4 regions of the Rahnella sp. PCH160 genome follow, and region 4 is predicted to be linked to each of the others. Evidence: predicted binding sites of a transcription regulator. Region 4 holds the regulator's gene; each other region holds the start of a gene.
The links. Region 4 encodes CRP, which controls carbon source genes, mostly activating them, when cyclic AMP is high. Its sites were predicted from a motif close to ATGTGANNNNNNTCACAT; they were not measured.
Positions count from the first base shown of each region.

Region 1: the regulator CRP is predicted to act here: its motif matches at 2,299-2,316, upstream of cytR (DNA-binding transcriptional regulator CytR).
Region 2: the regulator CRP is predicted to act here: its motif matches at 1,696-1,713, upstream of udp (uridine phosphorylase).
Region 3: the regulator CRP is predicted to act here: its motif matches at 1,882-1,899, upstream of ACM5QY_RS04690 (PTS sugar transporter subunit IIC).

Region 1 is NZ_JBLOGT010000001.1:1,089,016-1,092,503, forward strand. It holds gene hslV (ATP-dependent protease subunit HslV) at 1-34, opposite strand, end outside; gene ftsN (cell division protein FtsN) at 150-1,121, opposite strand; gene cytR (DNA-binding transcriptional regulator CytR) at 1,202-2,230, opposite strand; gene priA (primosomal protein N') at 2,421-3,488, opposite strand, start outside.
Region 2 is NZ_JBLOGT010000001.1:1,244,763-1,248,250, reverse strand. It holds gene ACM5QY_RS05765 (DedA family protein) at 124-651, opposite strand; gene udp (uridine phosphorylase) at 804-1,565, opposite strand; gene katE (catalase HPII) at 1,855-3,488, opposite strand, start outside.
Region 3 is NZ_JBLOGT010000001.1:1,026,370-1,029,857, reverse strand. It holds gene recG (ATP-dependent DNA helicase RecG) at 1-1,766, shown strand, start outside; gene ACM5QY_RS04690 (PTS sugar transporter subunit IIC) at 1,999-3,324, shown strand.
Region 4 is NZ_JBLOGT010000001.1:623,915-627,402, reverse strand. It holds gene ACM5QY_RS02980 (YccS/YhfK family putative transporter) at 1-1,686, opposite strand, end outside; gene crp (cAMP-activated global transcriptional regulator CRP) at 1,748-2,380, opposite strand; gene ACM5QY_RS02970 (OsmC family protein) at 2,743-3,150, shown strand; gene ACM5QY_RS02965 (phosphoribulokinase) at 3,208-3,488, opposite strand, start outside.

The sequences.
Region 1 (3,488 bases), 470 kb from region 4:
TGCCGTTGCGGCGTACACTTACAATTGTTGTCACGAGCGGTTCCTCGTTGCAGACGTAAAAGATCCCCGCAGGCTTGTGGGACACTTTGCGTGTCTCACAAACTTACGGGGCATATTGAAAGTATAGATTGGGGAAGGATTACGGGTTTTCAACCCCCGGTTGCGAGGGGAATGCAACCGGAGATGCCTGCGCTCTTCAGGCGGGATAAGGTGCTGTCTGCACCTGAGCGAGTGTTATAAGGGCCAATCACGACGCGATTCCAGCCGCCGCCGATGGTGATCCGGCCTTCAAACCCTTCGAATGCCAGCTTGGCGCGCTGGGATTCCGCCTGCTCGGAGCCTTTGAATGAACCGCACTGCACCATAAAGCGCTGGGTTTTTTCCTGCTCTTTCGGTTTCTCTGGCACAGCCTGTGTGATGGCGGCCGGTTGCTGTGCTTTCGGTTGTTCTTTCGGCGCTTCTTTCGGTACTTCTTTTACCGGCTCTTTGACCTGTGGCTTCGGTTTTGGCTGAACAGGTTGCGTTTGTACCTGTGCTTGCGGAGCACGAACGGGCTGCGTTTGTGGCGTATACGTTGGCTGCTGAACCTGACGTGGTGGCGTCTGCACCGGCTGTTGCTGGGCATAAGTCGGCTGCTGTTGCTGTTGCTGAACCTGACGCTGTGTCTGAGCCGGGTGCGTTGCGACCTGACTCGGGTCGTTATACGGCACTTCAGACAGCTGTGTCGGCGTCTGGCGCATATCGGCCTGCATCTGTTCGAGAAGTTGTCGCTGTTCCGGCGTCAGTTGCGTTTTAGATTCAACCTGACCACCGGCCGTCGGTTCAGTCGGCGTGGTGACGCCCATCTGACGGTTTTCCAGCTCCTTGATGTAACGCCAGCGCTCTTCAGGCTTAGGCGGTAATCCGTTACCCGGACGAACAGCATGCGCCGGCAGTACCGCCGCTTCTTCATGTTTATTGTGCGCAATAAAATAGAGGCCACCGACAAACACCACCAGTACCGCAACGGCTAACACCACCATGGTTTTGGAGATCGTTGTGGAACTGCGTTTTTTACTCCGGCTGGTACTTTTCCGCCGCGCTCCTGAGCGCCCACGGCTTACATAGTCTCTTTGTGCCACTATCGTTTCGCTGTGTCGTGATGAATGAAGAAGTGCGTCATGTTACTTAACCCTGCATATATAACAAACCAAAAACTGAATCATGTTTTCGGGGCGGCCGTGCTTTCGCGCACCACCAGCTCACTATCAAGCAGAAGCGAACCGTTTTGTACCGGATTTCCCTGTAACTGCTCCAGTAATAATAACATAGCCTGACGACCCAGCTGGAATCTTGGCTGGGCGACGGTGGTCAGCGGAGGGTCAGTAAACTGGCTGGCTTTGATGTCATCGAAGCCGACCACCGACAAGTCCTGCGGAATGCGCAGGCCCATTTTCTTCGCCTGGAACATCGCGCCGATAGCCATAATATCGTTATGACAGAAGATAGCCGTGGGCGGGGAAGGCAGCGACATCAGCGCAATGACTGCCTGCGCGCCGGATTCGTAGCTAAAATCGCCCTGAGCGGTTAAGGCATTTTCAACGCTGATCCCATTGCGGCGCAGCGCCTGAATATAACCTTGTGAGCGGTACTGGCACAGCGGCATATGTTTCGGCCCTTCGATACAGGCAATGCGCTGATGGCCCAGATTCAGCAGATAATGTACCGCTTCAAACGCGGCAGTCAGGTTATCAATGTGGACGGTCGGCAGTTCCAGTTCTGGCGCAAATTCATTGGCCATCACCATCGGCGGCAGATTCCGTTGTTCTTCTTTGCTGGCGTCGAAAGGTAAATCGGAACCGAGCAGCAACATCCCATCAATCTGTTTGGTGATGATCAGATTGATGAAGGTTTTTTCCTGCTGGTTTTGCTGGGCGCAATCGCCAATCAGCACCAGATAACCACTTTCGGCGGCGGTGCGTTCGATCCCTTTGATCAGATCGGCAAAAAACGGATCGCAGATGTCCGGGACGATCACCAGAATGGTTCGCGATTCGTTACGTTTCAGGTTTCGGGACAAGGCATGTGGAGAATACCCTACGGCCATCACTGCCTGGTCGACCTTCTGACGGGTAGAGGCGGAGACTTTTTCCGGATTCATTAACGCGCGGGATACCGTTGCTGTTGAAACGCCTGCCTGTTCTGCCACATCTTTCATTGTTGCGGCGGGTAATTCTTTCTTGTGCTCCAACGCATCTCTCCTTGCAACAGCATCAAACTGACACAACAACATCAACATTCCTCACCTGGCTACCCGTGATGTGTAGCTCATCACATTCTAAACAGAATGTGAGTAGGATTTGTTACCTAATTTGCATTAAAAGTGTGACGCAGATGCTTTTTTCGATCCATCACGCAGAAATCCTGACTATTCATGCGGATTAGCTATCGATTGGATCGACATCCAGCGTCCATTTCACCTTTTTAGCCTGCGGCAGGCTGGCAATCAGCGGCTGAGAACTCTTGATCAGATGCTGCAAAACGCGGCGTGAAGGATGCTGTAATAACAGTTGCCAGCGGAAACGCCCGTTGCGCTTGGCTGCCAGTGCAGGTACCGGCCCCAAAATCCACAACGAATCATCTTTCAGCGGGCTGGATTCCAGCAGATTTCGCAGTTGCTGCAAGAACAGCGCCGACTGCTGATTATCGTGGTCTTCAGAGCGGATCATAATGTGGCTGGTGTAAGGCGGCAAAAAGACGCTCTTGCGCTCAGCAAGCGTTTGTTTTGCAAATTCGTCGTAGCCTTTATGCAACAGAACCTGCAACAGCGGGTGTTCAGGATGATGCGTTTGTAAAACCACTTCCCCCTGTTTTCCGGCACGACCGGCACGGCCTGAAACCTGGGTATAAAGCTGGGCAAAACGTTCTGCTGAACGGAAATCTGCCGAGAACAGCGCACCGTCAACGTCCAGCAGCGAGACCAGCGTGACATCCGGGAAGTGATGGCCTTTGGCCAGCATTTGCGTGCCGATAAGAATACGTGCGCCGCCGCGATGCACTTCATTCAGATGCTGCTCAAGCGAGCCTTTGCGGCTGGTTGTGTCGCGGTCGATGCGGGTGATCGGCGTATCAGGGAACAGCGGTGCCAGTTCGTTTTCCAGTTGCTCAGTGCCGACACCGACCGACACCAGTTGCGTCGATCCGCACTGCGGGCACTGATTCGGCACAGCACGCTGGCTGTCGCAATGGTGGCAGCGTAACTGGCGCTGATTCTGATGCAGCGTGTAATAGTGATCGCAGCGCTGGCATTCGGCAATCCAACCGCATTCATGGCACAGCAGGGCAGGTGCATAGCCGCGTCGGTTAAGGAACAGCATGACCTGATTGTCGGCCTTAAGGTGTTCCTGCATGCGCTGTATCAGCGGCTGAGAAAGCCCGACTTTTAGCTGTAAGCCTTTTAAATCCAGCAAATTCTGCCGCGCAAGTTTGGCGTTCCCGGCACGTTTGGT
Region 2 (3,488 bases), 620 kb from region 4:
TAATAGCAGGCTGTATGGATGTCCAGTCTATTTTCAGGTGCATGACGCCTTTGCGAGACGTCTTCCAAAAAGGAATTTCTCCCTCCCGCCCCTCTTGAAGACGTCAGCGATGCAGCGCAGGATTCAGAACCAGCGGCTCAGCCATTGAATGCCAAAAGCACCGGGCGCAAGAATGCCGAATGCCCAGATCAGTGCGGAGGTCACGTTGGCAATCTGGAAATATTTTTGCGGCATACCGCAGATACCCGCCACCAGCGGCACCACGGCACGTAGCGGGCCAAAGAAGCGCCCGATAAATGCGCCCGGCATGCCCCATTTTTCGAAGAATGCATGTCCGCGAACCAGCATCTGCGGATGGCGGGAGAACGGCCAGAAACTCCCGACGCGATCCTGATAATGCGCGCCGACCCAGTAAGAAAGCCAGTCGCCGAAGAATGCACCCGCCGCCGCCGCTGCCCATATTGGCCAGAACGGAATGCCGGTCTCACCAATCAGCGCGCCGAGCCCTAACAAAATAAAAGTTGCCGGCAGCAGCAGTGATAAGAACGCCAGAGATTCGCCAAAGGCGAGGAAGAAAACGATAGGCGCAGCCCATACCTGATGCGCGCGAATAAAGGCCGTTGTGTAATCAAGCAGGTCGTGAACAGTCAAAAAGCAGTTCCTTTTGTCAGCGGTTAAAAGCTCGGATTGATAAATTATTCCAGACACTCTACTAACACGACCTTAACAGATCTGATTATCGGGGCAAAAAAATGGGCCGCCAGAGGCAGCCCACAGATGTGATGTATTTGTTTTAGTATTTTTTAGATCAGGCGACGGGCGGCTTCTACAACGATTTTCACCGCGTGGCTTTCGGTCTTTTTCATCGTTTCCGCGTCAGGAATTTCCTGCTGCGTGCGGTTTACGATAACACCGGCAACCATACCTGCACGGAGGCCCTGGCTTGCACACATGGTCAGCAGTGTGGCGGATTCCATTTCATAGTTCATCACGCCCATTTCCTGCCATTCTTTCATCGATTCTTTGAAGCGACGAACAACGCGGCCGGAGAAGGTATCGTAACGTTCCTGGCCCGGATAGAAGGTGTCAGAAGACGCGGTTACGCCGATGTGCGTTGCAGCGCCAACAGATTCTGCCGCCGCGACCAGCGCCGTGGTGCAGGCGAAATCGGCGACAGCCGGGAATTCCATCGGTGCAAAGTGCAGGCTCGCGCCATCAAGGCGAACAGCAGCAGTCGTGACCAGAACATCGCCCACATTGATGTGTGGCTGAATAGCACCAGTAGTACCCACGCGCAGGAACGTCCGGATACCCAGTTGTGCCAGTTCTTCCACCGCGATGGATGTTGACGGGCCGCCAATACCGGTTGAACAAACAATCACAGATTTGCCGTCAAGCTCAGCACGCCATGAGGTAAATTCGCGATGAGAAGCCAGACGCACCGGGTTCTCCATCAGTTTGGCAATTTTCTCCACGCGCTCCGGGTCGCCGGGAACAATCGCCAGCGTGGCACCATTTAAATCTTTTTTGGCCAGGCCAAGGTGGAAAACTTCAGGCTGAGACATAACAAACTCCTCTGTATGTAAGGTCATTTATTGGCAGGAGGAACACCCGGCAACTGTACTGAACATTGTGACGTTATTTCGTGACGGCAGTCACTATGATGTAACAACAAGAATCACGCATACATTTAATTTGTGATTCATGTCACAAATTAAATGCATTACGCCGAAATTTTAAACAGAGTGATGTTTCGCAGAATGACGTGTTTTCCCGAACGGGGAAATAAAGGCAGGCGTTGCCGTATCACTGATGAACGACGCCGCCTGCCGGTAAGGCTGATTAAAATTTAACTCAGGCCGGAACTGCTCCGGCTGCCGCGCTGCGTGACCAGACACGGTGTTTCGCCATTTCTTTCAGGAACTCTTTCAGCAATTTCCCTTCCGCCTTTTCGCCTTCGATAATACCGTCCTCCGGTACGTCATCTGTCAGTCCAAGCAACGGTTTGAAGCGACGGGCATCCCCGCTCAGCCCGATGACTTTTAGATGCTTATAGGCTTCAAGCACGTAATGACGGGAATCACCGTTCATCAGCAAAGCATCAATGTGGCCGTGAGGCACAATAACGGCGTCCACGGTAATGGACGGCGAACCGGCAAACGTGGCGTCTACCGGCAATGTCGAACCATCATCGGCAATGACATTTCCCAGATGGCTGGCCAGAAGTTTGGGATGAACGCCCGCAGCCTGAAGCGCCTGCAAGGTTTCCAGCACATCGGCCGCGTTAACGCCTTCACCCAGCAGCACCGCCACCTGACGCCCTTTGACCGTCCCTTTCCCGCTGGCATAGAGACTCAGTGAAGGGTCAGCTTCCAGACCATTTACCGGTTTCGGAGGCTTAATCTTTCTCGTCTGCGCCGAAAGTGTGATGCCCAGATTCTTCGCGACGATAGCCGCCAGAGTCTGGTCAACGTGCGCCAGCAAATCCACCACGCGTTCGCGAATATACGGCCGCACCACTTTGGATAATTCAAACGAGAACGCCCCGGCGATATGGTCCTGTTCCACCGGCGTCTGGCTCAGCCAGAACAGGCGAGGATGCGCATAGTATTCTGCGAATGACTCACTTCGCTGACGGATTTTTTCGGCATCAATGCGCTCAGGATAACTTTCAAATCCGCCTCCGGACGCTGCCGGTGGCGTTTCTCGCGGCCAGTTATTGTTGATGGAATTCGGTTCATAGTTGGCCGGATTGGTATCCACATCCTGCCGGTGCATCCCGTCGCGCTGAAAATTATGGTACGGACAGGTTGGCCGGTTAATCGGGATCTCATGAAAATTCGGCCCGCCCAGACGGCTGATTTGTGTATCGGTGTAAGAGAACAGACGCCCCTGCAACAGCGGATCATTCGTAAAATCAATGCCGGGCACAACGTGTCCCGGATGGAAAGCAACCTGCTCGGTTTCCGCGAAATAGTTGTCCGGATTACGGTTGAGCACCATTTTCCCGACAAGCTCGACTGGCACCAGTTTTTCAGGGATCAGCTTGGTCGGGTCGAGCAAATCGAAATCAAACTTGAATTCGTCTTCTTCCGGGATCAGCTGAACGCCCAGCTCATACTCAGGATAATCGCCGGCTTCGATGGCTTCCCACAAATCACGCCGGTGGAAATCAGCATCTTTCCCTGCCAGTTTCTGCGCCTCATCCCACAACAGAGAAGCCTTGCCCGCCAGCGGTTTCCAGTGAAAACGGACAAACGTCGCTTTTCCTTTAGCATTCACAAAACGGAAAGTGTGGATCCCGAAACCTTCCATCGTGCGGTAACTGCGCGGGATCCCCCGGTCAGACATCGCCCAGAAAACGTTATGCAACGTTTCGGGCTGGAGCGAAACGTAGTCCCAGAAGGAATCATGCGCACTGGCACCTTGCGGGATTTCGTTGTGCGGCTCGGGTTTTACCGCATGTACAAAATCAGGGAACTTATGGG
Region 3 (3,488 bases), 400 kb from region 4:
GTCTGGCTGCTGGCCGACGCGTGACGGCTTATGGCGAAATCAAACGCGGTACGCACGGCGCTGAAATTATTCATCCGGAATACCGCGTTCAGGGTGAAAACAGCGAAGTTGTTTTGCAAGAATCGCTGACGCCGGTTTATCCGACAACCGAAGGTATCCGTCAGGCCACACTGCGTAAACTGACCGATCAGGCGCTGGAATTGCTCGATACCGTGCCCATCGCTGAACTATTACCGGAAGAACTGAGCCGTTCGTTAATCCCGCTTCCCAAAGCGCTGCATTTGCTGCACAGGCCACCGCCTGACATTCAGCTGGCTGACCTGGAAAAAGGGCATCATCCGGCGCAGCGACGTCTGATTATGGAAGAGTTGCTGGCGCACAATCTGAGTATGCTGGCCGTCCGCGCCGGTACGCAAAGCTATAAAGCCATGCCGCTGCATCATGACGATCGTTTGAAAAATCAGTTCCTGGCCTCTTTGCCGTTCAGCCCGACCGGCGCACAGCAGCGGGTGGTAGCTGAAATCGAACAGGATTTAGCAAAAAACTATCCGATGATGCGGCTGGTTCAGGGCGACGTGGGTTCAGGCAAAACGCTGGTGGCGGCACTTGCCGCGCTTTGTGCGATTGCGCAGGGTCAGCAAGTCGGTCTGATGGCACCCACAGAATTACTTGCCGAACAACACGCCAATAATTTCCGTCAGTGGTTCGAGCCTCTGGGTATTCAGGTCGGATGGCTGGCGGGCAAACAGAAAGGTAAAGCCAGACAGGCACAACAGGACGCGATTGCCAGCGGCCAGGTTTCCATGGTTGTCGGGACTCACGCGATATTTCAGGAACAGGTTCTGTTCTCCTCGTTATCTCTTGTCATCATTGATGAACAGCACCGCTTCGGTGTGCATCAGCGGCTGGCATTGTGGGAAAAAGGTCTGCAACAGGGCTTCCATCCGCATCAGTTGATCATGACCGCAACACCCATCCCCCGGACGCTGGCAATGACCGCTTACGCCGATCTGGATACCTCGGTTATCGACGAACTTCCGCCGGGCAGAACGCCGGTGACGACCGTTGCGATTCCCGATACGCGCCGAAACGATATTATCAGCCGGGTGAAAAGCGCCTGCGAGCAGGAAAATCGTCAGGCTTACTGGGTTTGTACGCTGATTGAAGAATCTGAAATGCTGGAAGCTCAGGCAGCAGAAGCCACCTGGGAAGGGCTGAAAGAAGCGCTGCCTGCGCTGAATATCGGTCTGGTTCATGGCCGGATGAAAGCGCAGGAAAAACTGGCCGTCATGCAGGCGTTCAAACAGGGCGAAGTACAGCTTCTGGTGGCGACAACCGTCATCGAAGTGGGCGTCGACGTGCCCAATGCCAGCCTGATGATCATCGAAAACCCGGAACGTCTCGGGCTGGCGCAGTTACACCAGTTGCGTGGCCGCGTCGGCCGTGGTGCCGTCGCTTCTCACTGCGTGTTGTTGTACAAAACGCCGATGAGCAAAACAGCGCAGAAGCGCTTGCAGGTTTTACGCGACAGCAACGATGGTTTTGTCATTGCTCAGCAGGATTTAGAAATCCGCGGGCCGGGCGAATTACTGGGCACGCGCCAGACCGGCAGCGCCGAATTTAAAGTCGCAGACCTGCTGCGTGATCAGGCCATGATCCCCGATGTACAGCGTATAGCCCGTTATCTCCAGCAGCAGTTTCCCGATCATGCCAAAGCGCTGATTGAGCGATGGCTGCCGGAAAGAGTGCGTTACACCAACGCCTGATTTCCCCCTCTTGCTTTCCTGGTATGCCAAAACATTATTGAAAATGATGTTTTGGCTTCGATGTATTTTCCCCACGCATGCCCATTTCCGCCTCAAACCATTAAGACCTCTGGTTATTTGATGACCTTCACAGACTGGGGCAAAATCGGTAACCGGTTTCATACCCCGCCACTACACTGATGATAATTAAGGTAAGCCTGTCAGATCCTTTCACCATAAGGCCATTATCATCATGAGTATCAGCCAATCCCTCTTTGATTTTATAGAACAGAAAATCAGTCCGTTTGCGGCGAGATTGTCTTCTCAGCGCCATGTGATGGCGGTGCGTGACGGGTTTATTTCAGCAATGCCATTTATGATTGTTGGCTCATTTTTGCTGGTTTTCGTCCATCCGCCATTCTCTCCTGAATCCTCATGGGGATTCGCGCGAAGCTGGCTGGAACTGTCGGCAAAATATGAAGTACAAATTCTTACGCCGTTTAATATGACGATGGGGATTATGTCGATTTATATTGCGGCAGCCATCGCCTACAATCTGGCTCGAAGCTACAAGCTTGACCCGTTTATGACCGCGATGTTGTCGCTGATGTCGTTTCTGCTGGTGGCTGCGCCGCAAATTGATGAAAAAATGTCGACGGCTGCGCTGGGAGGCGTGGGGATTTTCACCGCTATTCTGGTAGCTATCTATGTGACAGAACTGACGCGGCTGCTGAAAAAATACAATATTGGCATCCGGCTTCCCGAACAGGTTCCTTCCAACATTAAGCATTCATTCGATCTGCTGATCCCGATTATTGCCGTCGTCATTACGCTGTTCCCGTTGAGTTTACTGGTGCAGTCGGGCTTCGACATGCTATTGCCGCAGGCCATTATGGCGCTGTTCGAACCACTGATTTCCGCAGCGGACTCCCTCCCCGCCGTCCTTTTAGCCGTGCTGATTTGCCATTTGCTGTGGTTTGCCGGTATCCACGGTTCGGCTATCGTTTCGGGGATGTTGCAGGCTTTCTGGCTGACCAATCTGGGGCTGAACCAGACCGATCTCGCCGCCGGTTTGCCGATGACACACATCATGACCGAAGCATTCTGGAACTTCCTGATCGTAATCGGCGGATCCGGTGCCACCATCGGGCTGGTCTTGCTCTTTTGCCGCAGCAAATCAGCGCATCTGCGCACCATGGGAAAACTCAGCCTGGTGCCGAGCTGCTTTAACATTAATGAGCCGGTGATTTTTGGCACGCCGATTGTGATGAATCCGGTGTTTTTCATCCCCTTCCTTCTCGCGCCGATGGTTAACGCCGTGATCGCCTACTGCGCCGTATCGACAGACCTTCTTCCGCATATGATTTCACTGGTTCCCTGGACGTCTCCGGCGCCGATTGGGGCTGCATGGGCAATGGGCTGGGATTTCAAAGTCTCGATTCTGGTGATCATGCTGATGCTGCTTTCGATGGTGATTTACTATCCGTTCTTCAAGGTTTACGAGAAGCAGTTACTGACGCAGGAAAAAGCGGCTGAAGCGGAAGCCGTGTTTACGGAAAAAGCAGAGGCGACTCAGTAAGCGATAAGTGAAGAAGCAAAAGCATAAAAACAGGCACCGTACATTCATTCAGGTGCCTGTTTACATTCAGATACCTGCCGGACACACCCGATTTTATCCCTGAAACTGACTAACACTTCCTCCGAAACAAACCGCAGCCGGGTAAACAGTTCATAAAAGAATTT
Region 4 (3,488 bases):
CAGCGAGGTGAACAGCTTGTTGTGCGCCTGATTCACCTGCATCCGGGTGTACGCGAGTTTCGACGCGTCAGGGTTTTCCTGCAGGATAAGCCGGATGGCGTCCTGATACGTTTCCAGCGCCTGATGGGCGTTCTGGCGCATCAGGCCACTTTGCCATTGCGGCCACAGCCAGATGGTGCCGCCGAAGGCCAGCGCACAGCCAATCAGCGTATCGATAAGTCGCGGCACCAGAAAATGGATGCCGTTCATCGCCAGCAGCTGCAACGTATACACGGCGGTGACCGTCATCCCGACCATCGCCAGCCCGTAGTTTTTGCGCAGCACCGTGTAGGAAATCAGCGTCACCACCAGCATACAAATCAGCGTGATGCCTTCCGGCATCTCCAGTTTCAGCAATCCGGCGGCAATCAGCAGACCGGCCAGCGTGCCGAGCGCACGGTGCTGGATACGCACACGGGTGGCGTTATAACCGTTCTGGCTGACCAGCATGATGGTCAGCAAAATCCAGTAGGGTTTCGGCAGATTGAAGAAGAGGCCCAGGCTGCTGCCGATCGCCAGAATCAGCCCCAGACGCGCAGCGTTGCGCAGGGCTGAAGATTTAAAAGACAGATAACTTTTCAGTGCAGGCCAGAACGGCAGGCGCGGCTGGGAGTTCATCAGATCTCGGCGGTACAGCGGGCGCTGCGTCCGCAGCAGTCGGGCGATGCGGCTGAAATGGTAATAACAAAAGCGGCCAACCGGATTGTCCGGATTTTGTGCCGCGATTTTTTCCAGCGCCGCCAGTTCATTCGCCATCGTGAAACGTTCGGAAAACCGGTGATAAAGAATATCGTCCGCAATCACGCGCAGCCGGGCGGAAATCACCTGCGCATTCCGGCGGATCACCGCTTCGGCGTGGCTTTCTTCCACCAGTTTTTGCACTTCTTCCGGCTGATGCAGGCTCACCGTGATGTGTTCCTGCAAATCGAGCGCGACCTGAAAACGCTGGAACAGCCGCTTGTGGTGATGATTATGCCCGTGCTGCGGGAGCATGTGCAGTTGCTGATACAGCAACGCAATCAGATCAATAACCTGCTGCTGACGTTTGAGCAGCGGCGGAAGGGCAGTTTCCGGGTCGGTATGCTGCGTCAGCAGGCTGTATTTGGCCTCGAAATAATCCGCGAGCTGTAAATACAGCTGACTGAGCGTTTCTCGCATTGGCTGTTCTTCGGAAATACGGAACCACGCCCAGTTAAACAGCCCGTACCAGGCGGTGCCGGCGGCAAACAGCGCGGGTGCCTGCCACATCGGCCTCACGCCGACCATGCTCAGTGTGAAGATGGTGGCCACCAGCGCGCCGGGCAATAAACGCGCATGCAGCGGGCTGATTTCACCGGTAACGCCGAGCAGTAAGGCCAGCGTTAACATAATGAGCGGCAGGGGAATGTGCCAGTTTTCGAGCATCACCTGCAAAAGAATACTGCTGACGGCAAACAGCGAACCGCCGACCATCAGGCGTTTAAAGAAGCGTTTGTGCGGGGTATCGAGACCGGCAACGTTGCAGCAGGCCGGACACAGGGAAAACAGCAGGCCCATTTGCAGATTGCCAAACAGCCAGCAAATACCGACAGGCAGGCACAACACCAGCGTCTGGCGCAGCGCGTAGTTAACTTCGGGATGATAGAACAGTCTTCGCCATAGCGTCATGGGTAAAGCTTAGCCCATAAAAAAGGCGCGACAGTAAGCTGTCGCGCCAATTTCTGAGGGATTAACGTGTGCCGTAAACGACAATCGTTTTACCGTGTGCGGAGATCAGGCTCTGATCTTCCAGCATTTTGAGAATACGTCCGACTGTTTCACGTGAACAACCGACGATTTGGCCGATTTCCTGACGGGTGATCTTGATTTGCATCCCGTCCGGATGGGTCATTGCATCAGGCTGTTTAGCCAGATTCAGCAAAGTTTGCGCGATACGGCCTGTTACGTCGAGGAAGGCAAGGTTGCCGACTTTCTCTGACGTCACTTGCAGACGGTTTGCCATCTGCGCGGAAAGACGCATCAGAATATCCGGGTTTACCTGAATCAGCTGGCGGAATTTTTTATAAGAAATTTCAGCCACTTCGCAGGCAGTTTTAGCACGAACCCAGGCACTGCGTTCCTGCCCTTCTTCGAAGAGTCCCAGCTCGCCGATGAAGTCACCTTGGTTAAGGTATGACAGTATCATTTCTTTGCCTTCTTCATCTTTAATCAGGACGGCAACCGACCCTTTCACGATGTAGTACAGCGTTTCGGCTTTTTCACCCTGGTGAATCAGCGTACTTTTAGAAGGATACTTATGTATATGACAGTGAGACAGGAACCATTCGAGAGTCGGGTCTGTTTGTGGCTTGCCGAGAACCATTAGCTATTATCCTCTGTTATTATCGCTGCCCAAAATCACAGGGCTCAGAGTTCCCTGTACGGCACTTACTTTATAAAGCGCCCTTTCAGCATATAACTCCCCAGAAATGCTGCAAGCGGATGTCGGAGTGAAACAGCCTGATTATTGCTGTTAACACCGTGGGTTCTGTTCTTAAACCGCAAAAACCGTCACCGCAATTTACTGGAAAGTATGTTTCGGCTTTGTTTGTAACACAGGATTGCAATGCTGTCTTCTGTTGTCTCGCTTCAGCATGATGGCGATCGGGTTACGTTGCCAGATTTTGGGTGAAAGGGTAGTCTGAGGGGAAAATTTGACGAATTTATCCACCGGGAGAAGAGTACATGCACGCACGCGTAAAATGGGTAGAAGGGCTGACATTTTTGGGGGAGTCAGCGTCGGGCCATCAGATCACAATGGACGGCAATGCGGGCGATAAAGCGCCGAGCCCGATGGAGATGTTGCTGATGTCGGCGGGCGGTTGCAGCGCGATTGACGTGGTTTCTATTTTGCAAAAAGGCCGCAATGACGTCCGTGACTGCGAAGTGAAACTGACCTCTCAGCGCCGCGAAGAAGCACCGCGTCTGTTCACGCACATCAATCTGCATTTCATCGTCACCGGCAAAGACCTGACGGATAAAATTGTCGATCGCGCCGTCAGCCTGTCTGCGGAAAAATACTGCTCCGTTTCCCTGATGCTGGGCAAAGCCGCGACGATCACCCACAGTTTTGAAGTGGTGAACGCCGAATAATTCACGACCAGCGCAAAGGCGCGGCCGGTTTGTGTCAGCGCCATGCCCTGATTTCACTTACTCGATTTTCTTCCCTTCCATCAGGCGCTGCACCAGCGGCGCCATAATCAGCTCCATCGCCAGCCCCATTTTGCCGCCCGGCACCACCAGCGTTTTGATGTGCGAGATAAACGAGCCCTGCAACATCGCCAGCAGATACGGGAAATCAATGTCGTCCAGCCCCTGGAAATGGATCACCACAAAGCTTTCATCCAGCGAAGGAATAGCTTTTGCGGCAAACGGGTTGGAGGTGTCGATGGTCGGCACGCGCTGGAAGTTAATGTGCGTGCGGGAAAACT